3 regions of the Burkholderia sp. MSMB0856 genome follow, and region 1 is predicted to be linked to each of the others. Evidence: predicted binding sites of a transcription regulator. Region 1 holds the regulator's gene; each other region holds the start of a gene.
The links. The regulator LexA, encoded in region 1, represses DNA repair genes until DNA is damaged. The targets are predictions, from matches to a motif close to ACTGTATNNNNATACAGT.
Positions count from the first base shown of each region.

Region 2: recA (recombinase RecA) is a predicted target of LexA. The motif match lies at 2,091-2,108, and genes of this name have one in related genera.
Region 3: WS87_RS19785 (DUF2471 family protein) is a predicted target of LexA. The motif match lies at 1,772-1,789, and genes of this name have one in related genera.

Region 1 covers NZ_CP013427.1:1,881,869-1,886,007, reverse strand. The annotation lists gene WS87_RS09990 (universal stress protein) at 1-76, shown strand, start outside; gene WS87_RS09985 (DUF2939 domain-containing protein) at 167-862, opposite strand; gene WS87_RS09980 (hypothetical protein) at 892-1,230, opposite strand; gene lexA (transcriptional repressor LexA) at 1,257-1,904, opposite strand; gene WS87_RS09965 (sulfate ABC transporter substrate-binding protein) at 2,169-3,206, shown strand; gene cysT (sulfate ABC transporter permease subunit CysT) at 3,344-4,139, shown strand, end outside.
Region 2 covers NZ_CP013427.1:2,923,888-2,928,026, forward strand. The annotation lists gene recX (recombination regulator RecX) at 73-942, opposite strand; gene recA (recombinase RecA) at 942-2,015, opposite strand; gene WS87_RS14885 (response regulator transcription factor) at 2,206-2,934, shown strand; gene WS87_RS14890 (sensor histidine kinase) at 2,952-4,139, shown strand, end outside.
Region 3 covers NZ_CP013428.1:480,224-484,362, forward strand. The annotation lists gene WS87_RS19780 (NADPH-dependent 2,4-dienoyl-CoA reductase) at 1-1,179, shown strand, start outside; gene WS87_RS19785 (DUF2471 family protein) at 1,305-1,709, opposite strand; gene WS87_RS19790 (LysR family transcriptional regulator) at 1,896-2,789, opposite strand; gene WS87_RS19795 (NAD(P)H-dependent oxidoreductase) at 2,876-3,661, shown strand; gene catC (muconolactone Delta-isomerase) at 3,801-4,091, opposite strand; gene catA (catechol 1,2-dioxygenase) at 4,132-4,139, opposite strand, start outside.

The DNA.
Region 1 (4,139 bases):
CGCATGTTCGTCGGCGGAAGAGCAAAAGGCCGAGATCGCACGCGAACGCGAAGCGGCCACCGCGAGCGGCAAGTAATGCAATGATCGTGAGACCGGCCGGGTCGTACTGCGATTCGGGCCGGTCGCGCGCCGTGCCGCCAGCGGCGGCTACGCCGAGAGCGGCCGCTCAGGCGTGCAGGTCGATCGCCGACAGCTTCCACGAGAACAAGCCGAAGCGGTGGAAGATCGCCGCATAGCGTGTGCCGTCGGTGCTGCGCTGGTAGGTCACGACAAATTCGTCGATATTCCGGTAGCCGGCGCTCGTTTGCTGCGGACGACCCGCCTCCCCGGAGGCGGGTGCGGGCGCGATGGCGGGCGCAGCTGCGGCCGAGGCGGGGGCATTGCTGCTCGGCGCGGGTGCGTTCGACGGATTGACCGGCGGCGCGGCCGGTGCGTTGCCAGGCGCAGCGCCTGATGGCGGGCCCGACCATTCGGGCGGCCGTTCGCCCGGATTGCCGCGCGGGGGAACGCCGCTCATCAGCGCCGCTACACCTTCCGGTGTCGCATAGGCATCGACCAGCGGGCCGATCAACGCAGACCCGATCAGCGCGCCAATCACCGCGAACGGGTTGTCCTTCTTCACCGCGTCGATCCGGCGCATCAACTCTTCCGTCACCTGCTGCTTCAGGCTGATGCGCAGCGACGGAAAATCGACATATTCGCTGACCGCTTGCGCATCGCGCGCGTCGATCGCCGATTTCAGGCGACCGAGCGCGACGTACGGCGATGCGTACGCATAACCGATCGCCATCAGAACGGCGACGGCCAGCACGACGATCAGCAATGGCTTGAGCCGCCGCGCGCGGCCCGAAGATCCAGTCACGATGCCTCCGGTGCGGACAGGTTCCGCAATCAGAGACCGCCGTGCGTGGCCGATCGTTCCTCGGCGATGCAGCGATCGATCATCCGGCACACGGCATCGATCGTCCCGACCATGATCAGGCGCGACCGGCCGTGATAGACGCGCACGGGCGCACGGCGCGCCGGCTCCGCGTGATTCAGGCCGGCGTTCAGCGAAACCCGCGCGAACGCGGGAAGCGCTGACGGCAGCAGCGACGCCTGCCGTTCAACTGCGACTTCTTGGCTCACCACGGGCGCCGCGGCGGACAGCGGCGCGCAGGGCGTGCGGCCGCGCAGGTGACGCAGGCGGCCGAATTGACGGAAAGGCAGCAGACGGGAAAGGCGTTCCATGATGTTCTCCTCAGCGAGACCGATTGTCAGAGTTCGCCCGAGCGGATCAGCCCGACGGCGATGCCTTCCAGCGCGAATTCCGCGCTGCCGGCCTTGACGAAGATGTTTTCGTAATCCGGGTTCTCCGCGATCAGCTCGAGGCCGCCGGGCCGGCGCATCAGGCGCTTGACCGTGACGTCGTCGCCGAGGCGCGCGACGATGATCTGGCCGTCCTTCGCTTCCGTGCGCTTCTGCACGGCGAGCAGGTCGCCGTCGAGAATGCCGGCGTCGCGCATCGACAGGCCGCGCACCTTCAGCAGGTAATCGGGCTTGCTGGTGAACAGCGCGGGATCGCACGCGTAATGCTGCGAGATGTGCTCCTGCGCGAGGATCGGGCTGCCGGCCGCCACGCGGCCGACGAGCGGCAGCGACAGTTGCATCAGGCCGGCGTGCGGCAGCGTGAACTGGTGCGGGGCGTCGTCGATGCCGAGCAGGCGGATGCCGCGTGACGCGCCGGCGGCCAGCTCGATCACACCCTTGCGCGCAAGCGCACGGAGGTGTTCCTCGGCCGCGTTCGGCGAGCTGAAACCCAGCTCTGCCGCAATCTCGGCGCGCGTGGGCGGGAAACCGGAGCGCTCGATCGCGCGGCGGATCAAGTCGAACACTTGCTGCTGACGGGCGGTGAGTTTGGTCATGGCTGAACTGTATGGATAGACAGTGAGCTGTATTTTTATACAGTACTTCGCGAATTTCAAGTGTTACTTGAGGTTCGACGCGATCGCGCCGGTTCCGGCGCGATTTCGCGACGCCCGGACGCCGGTTTGTCCGCCGCAACCGTCCGTCCCGTCTGCGTTAGCACTTTTGAGTATTAAAAAATGAAGAACGATTATTTTTAATCATGTAACCCGTTCGCTAGACTGGCCCGACATCGCAATACCGACAACACTGGAGAACCAAGGATGGCGAAGCGCAATACGGGGCTGGTGGGCGGAGTGGGCCGCCTGATCGCAACACTCGCGCTGGGCGCGGCGGCAGCGCTGGGCGTGGCGACGCACGCCCAGGCCGATACGACGTTCCTGAACGTGTCCTACGACCCGACGCGCGAGCTGTATCAGGACTTCAACCAGGCGTTCGGCAAGGAGTGGAAGGCGAAGACGGGCGAGACGGTCAACTTCAAGCAGTCGCACGGCGGCTCGGGCGCGCAGGCGCGCTCGGTGCTCGACGGCCTGCAGGCCGACGTCGTGACGCTGGCGCTCGCCTATGACATCGACGCGATCGCCAACAAGGGGCTCGTCAACAAGGACTGGCAGAAGCGCCTGCCGGACAACGCATCGCCGTACACGTCGACGATCGTGTTCCTGGTGCGCAAGGGCAACCCGAAAGGGATCAAGGACTGGGACGACCTGACCAAGCCGGGCATCTCGATCGTCACGCCGAACCCGAAGACGTCGGGCGGCGCGCGCTGGAACTACCTGGCCGCATGGGCATACGCCGTTCACAAGCCGGGCGGCAACGAGCAGAGCGCGAAGGAATTCGTGACGAAGCTCTACAAGAACGCGGGCGTGCTCGACTCGGGCGCGCGCGGCGCGACGACGAGCTTCGTGCAGCGCGGGATCGGCGACGTGCTGATCGCGTGGGAGAACGAGGCGTTCCTGTCGATCAAGGAATTCGGCACGGACAAGTTCGAGATCGTCGTGCCGTCGGTGAGCATCCTGGCCGAACCGCCCGTCGCGGTGGTCGACAAGGTGGTGGACAAGAAGGGCACGCGCAAGCTGGCCGAGGCCTACCTGAATTTCCTGTACAGCCCGCAGGGCCAGGAAATCGCGGCGCGCAACTACTACCGCCCGCGCTCGAAGAACGTGCCGGCGGAGCTGACGAAGCAGTTCCCGAAGCTGAAGCTGTACACGGTCGACGACACGTTCGGCGGCTGGACGAATGCGCAGAAGACGCATTTTGCGGACGGCGGCGTGTTCGACTCGATCTACAAGCCGCAGTAACGCCACGCAGTAATAAACCATAACGACAGCGGCGCGCCACGAGAGCGCGCCGCATCCCCGACGGCCCGCCGGCGCGACTCCCCGCGCCGGCGTTTGCGTCGGGCCCATGAGCAGCAACGACCCAGCAAGAGCATCCGATGACGACGTACACCTTTCGCAAGCCGAGCGCACTGCCCGGTTTCGGCGTGACGCTCGGCATCACGGTGGCCTATTTGAGCCTCGTGGTGCTGATTCCGCTCGCCGCCACGTTCCTGAAGACCGCGACGCTGTCGTGGGACCAGTTCGTCACCGCCGTCGCGTCGCCGCGCGTGCTCGCGTCGTACCGGCTGACGTTCTCCGCCGCGCTCGGCGGCGCATTGATCAACGCCGTGTTCGGCTTTCTCGTCGCGTGGGTGCTGGTGCGCTACACGTTCCCGTTCAAGCGCCTCGTCGACGCGATCGTCGATCTGCCGTTCGCGCTGCCGACGTCGGTCGCCGGCATCTCGCTCGCGGCCGTCTATGCGACCAACGGCTGGGTCGGCCAGTATCTCGCGCCGTTCGGCATCAAGATCGCGTTCACGCCGGTAGGCGTGCTGGTGGCGCTGACCTTCATCGGGCTGCCGTTCGTCGTGCGCACCGTGCAGCCGGTGCTCGAGGATTTCGAGCGCGAGCAGGAAGAGGCCGCCGCGTGCCTCGGCGCATCGCGCTGGCTGACGTTCCGCCGCGTCGTGTTGCCGGCCGTGCTGCCGGCGCTGCTCACCGGCTTCGCGCTGGCATTCGCGCGCGCGCTCGGCGAGTACGGCTCGGTCATCTTCATCGCCGGCAACGTGCCGATGAAATCCGAGATCACGTCGCTGCTGATCATCACGAAGCTCGAGCAGTACGACTATGCGGGCGCGACCGCGCTGGCGGTCGTGATGCTGGTCGTGTCGTTCCTGATGCTGCTGTTGATCA
Region 2 (4,139 bases), 1.0 Mb from region 1:
GCGGGTATTCCCGCCTGTCCGGAAACGGTTGCGTTGCAGCAAAATCGCGCGCAGCGCGCGCGACCGAACCGGTCAGTCGTCGATCGGGAAATCGTCGCCGACCTTCAGCAACTTCACGATGGTCGAGCTCGAGAAGCCGCGCGCTGCAAGGAAACGCGCTTGCTTCGCGCGCTCGGCGGGCGTTTGCGGCAGTGCACCGAATTTCTTGCGCCAGACGGCCTGCGCGCGTGCCCACTCGGTCTCGCGCAATTGCGCATTCACTTCCTCGACGAGACTGTCGCCGACCGCATGACGCTTCAGTTCGCTGACGATGCGCGCGACGCCGACGCGCGATGCGCGGCGATGCACGAGGCTCTCGGCAAAGCGTGCGTCGGACAGCCAGCCTTCCTTTTCCAGTGCATCGAGCACCGGCTCGACGGATTCGTCCTCACCGACGTACGGTGCGAGCTTGCGCGCGAGTTCGGCCCGGCTGTACTCGCGCCGGGACAAATAGCCGAGCGCGCGGCCCTTCAGCGAACGCGGCGGTTTCGACGACTTGCGCTCGGCGGCACCGGATGCGTCGCCTGAAGCAGTGTCGGCGGAACCGCCGGACGCACGGCGCGTGCGACGCGGATGCTGGCTACTGCGCGTATACACATCTTCCTTGACCGACGCAGACGCATCGGCCGCGCGCTCGCCCGGAAAGCTGACACCAGACACGCGACGGCGCGACCGGTCGTGCGCGTCGAACGATTCGTCGTCGTCGAACGGATCGACCGGCGCGGTCATCTCAAACGAAACGAGGGCATCCTCGGATGCCCTCGTCGCGGTGCGGGTCGCGGCATGACTGCCCGCGCTCCGCCGGTTGGCCCCCGAGGATTCGGCTTGCCGGCCGGAGCGACCCGCCGTGTCGGGCGCGTCGCTCGGTTCCGGTTCGCCAGCCTGACCTCGGCGCCCGACCATCACTCTTCTTCGTCCATCGCCTCGGCTTCGTCGAACCCTGCACCATCCGGCATGGCGGCAACGCCGAGCGATTCGCGAATGCGGTTTTCGATCTCGCGCGCGATTTCCGGATTCTCGCGCAGGAATTCACGCGCGTTGTCCTTGCCCTGGCCGATCTTCTCGCCGTTGTAGCTGTACCAGGCGCCTGCCTTGTCGACGATCTTCGCCTGCACGCCGAGATCGATGATCTCGCCCTGACGCGAAATGCCCTCGCCGTACAGGATGTCGAAGATCGCTTCGCGGAACGGCGGCGACACCTTGTTCTTGACGACCTTCACGCGGGTTTCGTTGCCGATCACCTCGTCGTTCTTCTTGATCGAACCGATGCGGCGGATATCCAGACGCACCGACGAGTAAAACTTGAGCGCGTTGCCGCCCGTCGTGGTTTCCGGGTTGCCGAACATCACGCCGATCTTCATCCGGATCTGGTTGATGAAGATCACGAGGCAGTTCGTGCGCTTGATCGTGCCCGTCAGCTTGCGCAGCGCCTGCGACATCAGGCGAGCCTGCAGGCCCGGCAGCGAATCGCCCATCTCGCCTTCGATTTCGGCCTTCGGCACGAGCGCCGCGACCGAGTCGATGACGATCATGTCGATCGAACCCGAGCGCACCAGCGCGTCGGTGATTTCAAGCGCCTGCTCGCCGGTGTCCGGCTGCGAGATCAGCAGCTCCGGCACGTTCACGCCGAGCTTCGCCGCATATTGAACGTCGAGCGCGTGCTCGGCGTCGATGAAGGCTGCCGTGCCGCCCAGCTTCTGCAGTTCGGCGATAACCTGCAGCGTGAGCGTGGTTTTACCGGACGATTCCGGACCGTAGATCTCGACCACCCGGCCGCGCGGCAGGCCGCCGACGCCAAGCGCGATATCGAGGCCCAGCGAGCCCGTGGAGACGACCTGGATGTCTTCGGCCGCTTCGCCGTCGCCCATCCGCATGATCGATCCCTTGCCGAACTGCTTCTCGATCTGCGCGAGTGCGGCCGCCAGCGCCTTGCTCTTCTCGGCGGTCATCCCGGAGCCCTTCTTGCTATCTTCCATGAATCGTCCTTTGCTATGATGAGCAGCGTCTGTCAGAGGCGCGCCCGCTTTCAAGCGCTGCCCACGAATGCAGACACTGTATAAAAAAACAGTGTTTTATGCAAGCCCGCAATGCAGGCTGCGTTGTACACGGATAACTTCGGAGACAGCCGCGCCGGCGCGAACGCCCCGCCGGCCATCGGTCAGCAACATGCGAATTCTCATCGCCGAAGACGACAGCATACTCGCGGACGGCCTCACCCGGTCACTCCGCCAATCGGGCTATGCCGTCGACCACGTGAAGAGCGGCGTCGAGGCCGATACCGCGCTGTCGATGCAGTCCTTCGACCTGTTGATCCTCGATCTCGGGCTGCCCAAGATGTCCGGGCTCGACGTGCTGAAGCGCCTGCGCGCGCGCAATTCCAATCTCCCCGTGCTGATCCTGACCGCCGCCGACAGCGTCGACGAGCGCGTGAAGGGGCTCGACCTCGGCGCGGACGACTACATGGCCAAGCCGTTCGCGCTCAACGAGCTCGAGGCGCGCGTGCGCGCGCTGACCCGGCGCGGCGCGGGCGGTGGCCCGACCGTCGTGCGCCACGGCTCGCTCGCGTTCGACCAGGTCGGCCGCATCGCATATGCGAACGACCGCGTGCTCGATCTGTCCGCGCGCGAGCTCGGGCTGCTCGAAGTGCTGCTGCAGCGCATCGGCCGGCTCGTGTCGAAGGAGCAGCTCGTCGACCATCTGTGCGAATGGGGCGAGGAAGTCAGCAACAACGCGATCGAAGTGTACGTCCACCGGCTGCGCAAGAAGATCGAGCCGAGCGGCGTGCGGATTTCCACCGTGCGCGGACTCGGCTACTGCCTCGAGAAAGTCGCGCCCGCGGCGCCGGCCGACTCGCCCGCGCCCCAGTCCGCGGCTGCCGGCACGCCGCTGCGCTGACCCCGGCCGTCGCCGCGATGGCCACGCCGGCCCACCCCCGCCATCCGACCGGCGATCAACCGTCCGCCGCCGACGCCGCGCGCGACGCGCGCTACGAGAACCCGTTTGCGCCGCCCGACGAAACCGACACGCCCGAGGCCGCGCGGCCGCGCTCGCTGTTCGGCGAAATCCTCGACTGGATGCTCGCGCCGCTCCTGCTGCTGTGGCCGATGAGCATCGCCGTCACCTATCTCGTCGCGAAGACGATCGCGAACGGCCCGTTCGACCGCGCGCTCGAGACCAACGCGTACGTGCTCGCGCGGCAGATCCATCCGGTCAACGGCGTCGCCGAGCTGACGCTGCCGCAGCAGACGCGCGACTTCCTGCGCGCGGACAACGTCGACAGCGTGTACTTCCAGGTGCTCGGCACGCGCGGCGAGCTGGTCGCGGGCGAGGCCGACATGCCGCTGCCGCGCGACGAGGACCGCCCGCCACCGGGCGTCGTCGTGTTCCGCGACGACCTGCTGCGCGGCAACGACGTGCGCGTCGCGTATACGACTGTCGCGCTGCCCGAGTCGAACAGCACGCAGCCCGTGCTCGTGCAGGTCGGCGAGACGCTCGACAAGCGCAACGCGCTCGCGAACGACATCATCAAGGGCGTGATCCTGCCGCAGTTCGTGATCCTGCCGCTCGCGATCCTGCTCGTCTGGTTCGGGCTGTCGCGCGGGCTCGCGCCGCTCAACGCGCTGCAGGCGCACATCCGCGCACGGCGTCCCGACGACCTGTCGCCCGTCGAGGCGCAGCGCGCGCCGCCCGAGATCGAGCCGCTCGTCACGTCGTTCAACGACCTGCTCGCGCGCCTCGAACAGAACATGGCGCTGCAGAAGCGCTTCATCGCCGACGCCGCGCACCAGATGAAGACGCCGCTCGCGGGGCTGCGCACGCAGGCCGAGTTCGCGCTGCGCCACCCCGTGCCGCCCGACGTGCAGCGGTCGCTCGAACAGATCGCGACGAGTTCCGAGCAGGCCGCGCGGCTCGTCACGCAACTGCTCGCGCTCGCGCGCGCCGAGAACCGCGCGAGCGGGCTGACGTTCGAGCCGGTCGAGATCGCCGCGCTTGCACGCCGCACGGTGCGCGACTGGGTGCAGGCCGCGCTCGCGAAACGCATGGACCTCGGCTACGAAGGCCCGGAGGACGACGCGCCGCTCGAGGTCGACGGCAATCCC
Region 3 (4,139 bases), on a different replicon from region 1:
CTCGTGACGACCAACCGGATCAACCGGCCCGAGGTGGCCGAGCAGATTCTCGCGGACGGCTGCGCGGACATGGTGTCGATGGCGCGCCCGCTACTCGCGGATGCCGAGTTCGTGGTCAAGGCCGCGCAGGGCCGTGCGGACGAGATCAACACCTGCATCGGCTGCAACCAGGCGTGTCTCGACCACGCGTTCAAGAATCAGATCGCGTCATGCCTGCTGAATCCGCGCGCATGCCACGAGACCGAGCTGATTTATACGCGCGTGCAGCAGCCGAAGCGCATCGCGGTGGTCGGCGCGGGGCCGGCCGGGCTCGCGTGCTCGACCGTGCTCGCGCAGCGCGGCCACCACGTCGATCTGTTCGACGCGGCGCCGGAGATCGGCGGCCAGTTCAACATGGCGAAGCGGATTCCGGGCAAGGAGGAGTTCGACGAAGCGCTGCGTTATTTCGGCCGTCAGGTCGAGCTGACCGGCGTGAACCTGCACCTGAACCGCCGCGTCGATGCGAGCGACCTGATCGCGGGCGGCTACGACGAAATCGTGCTCGCGACCGGCGTGGCGCCGCGCGACCCGAAGATTCCCGGCCAGGACGGGCCGAACGTGCTCAGCTACATCGACGTGCTGGCTGGCGGGCAGCCGGTCGGCCGGCGTGTCGCGGTGGTCGGCGCCGGCGGCATCGGCTTCGACGTCGCCGAATATCTGGTGCAGGGCGGCGAGTCGCCGACGCTCGATCTGGAAGAGTGGAAAGCGGAGTGGGGCGTGACCGATCCGGCCGCGACGCGCGGCGGCGTGACGCGCGCGCAGGTCGGGGCGCCGGCTCGCGAAGTGACGCTGTTGCAGCGCAAGGCCGCGCCGCTCGGCAAGGGGCTCGGCAAGACGACCGGCTGGATTCACCGCGCGACGCTGAAGATGAAGCAGGTGAAGATGATCGGCGGCGTGAACTACGAACGGATCGATGCGCGCGGGCTGCACGTGTCGTACGGCGAGCAGCGGACCGATCATGAACTGATCGAAGCCGACACGATCGTGCTGTGCACGGGGCAGGAACCGCAGCGCGCGCTGCTCGCGCCGTTGCAGGCGGCCGGACGCTCGGTGCATCTGATCGGCGGCGCGGAACTGGCGGCCGAGCTCGATGCGAAGCGTGCGATCGATCAGGGATCGCGACTCGCGGCGCGGCTGTAAGGGGCGTCGTTCCGGGTTGCGAAACGGCAGCGTGCGTCGCGCGACGCGCTGGCGACTTCCCGCGTCGCCATGCAACGTGGCGACGCGATTCCGTCAGAACGCCATTCGCGATCGGCCGGCATGCGTCAGGCCGCTTCGGCGCGCTCTTCCTCTTCTGCTTCCAGCATCGCCTTGACGATCAGGTAGACGGCCGGCAGGTCGTCGTCGTCGCGACGCCAGTCGACCGGTTCCTCGACATCCGCCGCGACCAGCCGGCTGTCGCGCAGGCGGATGAACGCGTCGACGACCGTCGGATCGTTGCGGCTCAGGAAACCGGTATTCGAGAACGCGAGTTCCTCGACGTTCAGCAGCGCCTGCCAGCTCATCGTGCGGACGGCGGCCGGATGGGTGCGGCGCCGCAGGCCGAGCGCGCGTTGGGCGGGGCCGCCGACGACACGCTGCAGGTCGACGACCGCCCGCTGCGCGGCGCGTTCGAAGTGGGCGGGGTTGAAGCCGGGTTGCTCGGGATCGAATGCGGATGACTGGAACATGGTCGCCTCACAAAAGTCCGTCCGTCATGGGTGACGGAATTCGGGTCAAATGGTGCAAAAGTACTGTAAATATATACAGTGTTAGAGGCGGTTTCAAGTCCTGAATGCATGTCTGTTTGCCGGCACCGGGTCGAGCGCGGCGGCGGCGGTGGCCGACGCGCGCACCGAGCGGCTTTCGCGAACGGCTTACACCGACGCCGCGATCGTCTCGCGCAACCACCGATGCGCGGGATCGCGGTGCACGCGCTCGTGCCACAACATCGACATTTCATAGCCGGGAACGCGAACGGGCGCTTCCACCACGCGCAGCGCGGGCACGTCGCGCACCAGACGCTCGGGCAGCATCGCGACGAGATCCGTGCTGGCGACGGCCGACATCACGAACAGGAAATGCGGAACGGACAGCACGACACGCCGCGCGGCGCCCGCTTTCGCGAGGGTTTCATCGGTCACGCCGAAGAAGCCGCCGCCGTCGGGCGACACGATCACGTGTTCCAGCGCGCCGAACTGCGCGAGCGTCGGGCGCCGCTTCAGCTTCGGATGACCGGCGCGGCCGACGAGCACGTAGCGCTCGATGAACAGCGGCAGGCGCCGCATCCCTTCCGGTGAACCTTCCGTCGTGTGGAAGGCCAGGTCGATGCCGTTTCGCTCCGCGTCCTGCTCGATGCGCGGTGGCACGAGCTCGACGACGGCGACGCGCGTCGCGGGGGCGGCCGACCGCAGCGTGTTCAGCGCGGGCAGGACGATCGTCGATTCGCCGTAGTCGGTCGCGGCCACGCGCCACGTGTTCGTCGCGGTTGCCGGATCGAACGGCGTGGCCGTCAGCACCGCGCGTTCGACCGCGTCGAGCGCGTCACGCAGCGCCTCGCGCAACGTTTCCGCCCGCGCGGTCGGCCGCATGCCGCGCGGTCCGGGCAGCAACAGCGGATCGCCAAAGAAATCGCGCAGTTTCTGCAACTGCACGCTGACCGACGGCTGCGACATGTTCAGTTTTTCGGCCGCACGCGTGACGTTGTGCTCGGCGAGCAGCACGTCGAGCGTGACCAGCAGGTTCAGATCCAGTCGTCTGAGATTGTTCATGGCTATACCTGGAATATCAGGAATTCATTTCAAATATACCTTTGGCGACGGCATCCTGCAGTCATTCAATCAACGGAGTGACGAACATGAATGTGCTGATCGTTTATGCCCATCCGGAACCGCGTTCGCTGAACGGCGCGCTGCGCGACTTTGCCGTCGAGCGGCTCGAAGCGGCGGGGCATAGCGTGCAGGTGACGGACCTGTATGCGATGAACTGGAAGGCCGCGTTCGACGCGAACGACGTGACGGATCGCACGCCCGACGCGCGTTTCAATCCGTCGCTCGACTCGAAGCACGCGTTCGCGACGGGCACGCAAAGCGAAGACATCGCGCGCGAACAGGAAAAATTGAAGTGGGCCGACGCGGTGATCCTGCAGTTTCCGCTGTGGTGGTTTTCGATGCCGGCGATTATGAAGGGCTGGGTCGAGCGCGTGTATGCGTATGGTTTTGCATACGGCGTCGGCGAACATTCCGACCTGCACTGGGGCGACCGTTACGGCGAAGGTTCGCTTGCGGGCAAGCGCGCGATGATCGTCGTCACGACGGGCGGCTGGGAGTCGCATTACAGCGCACGCGGCATCAACGGGCCGATCGACGACGTGCTGTTTCCGATCCAGCACGGGATTCTCTATTACCCCGGCTTCGACGTGCTGCCGCCGTTCGTGATCTACCAGACGCACCGGATGGACGACGCGCGCTTCGATGAAACGCGTGCTGCGCTCGGCGAACGTCTCGACGAACTGTGGACCGCGCAGCCGATTCCGTTCCGGCGGCAGAACGCGGGCGACTACGATATTCCGGCGCTGACGTTGAAGGCGGAGATCGCGCCGGGGACGGTGGGGTTCGCGGCGCATCTGGCGCAGGAGCGGTGATCGTCGCCGCATCGTCGTGATGCGGGTCGATACCTGGACGGGACAGCTGCAAAACGACACGGGCGACCGGCGAGAAAATCGCCGGCCGCCCGTGCCGTACTCTTCGCGGCCGTTCAGTCGCGCCGCGCGTCGCGTTCACTTACCGATCATCCTCCCGCACCGAAGACGGATGCCGGCACAGCGCCCGCACTTCCATCTCCATATACGGAAACAACGGCAGCTGACTCAACACGTCATGCAGTTGCTGCACGCTTTCGACGTCGAAAATACTGACGTTCGCATACTGCCCCGCGATCCGCCACAGATGCCGCCAGGTCCCTTCGTTCATCAGCCGCTGGCACATCGCCTTCTCTTCGGCCTTCAGCGTGGCCGCCTTGACCGGATCCATGTCCGCCGGCAGACGGACGGTCATTTCCACATGAAACAGCATCCTGCGCTCCTTGCGTTGTCGATTCGTCGAACGGGACCGCTCAGGCCT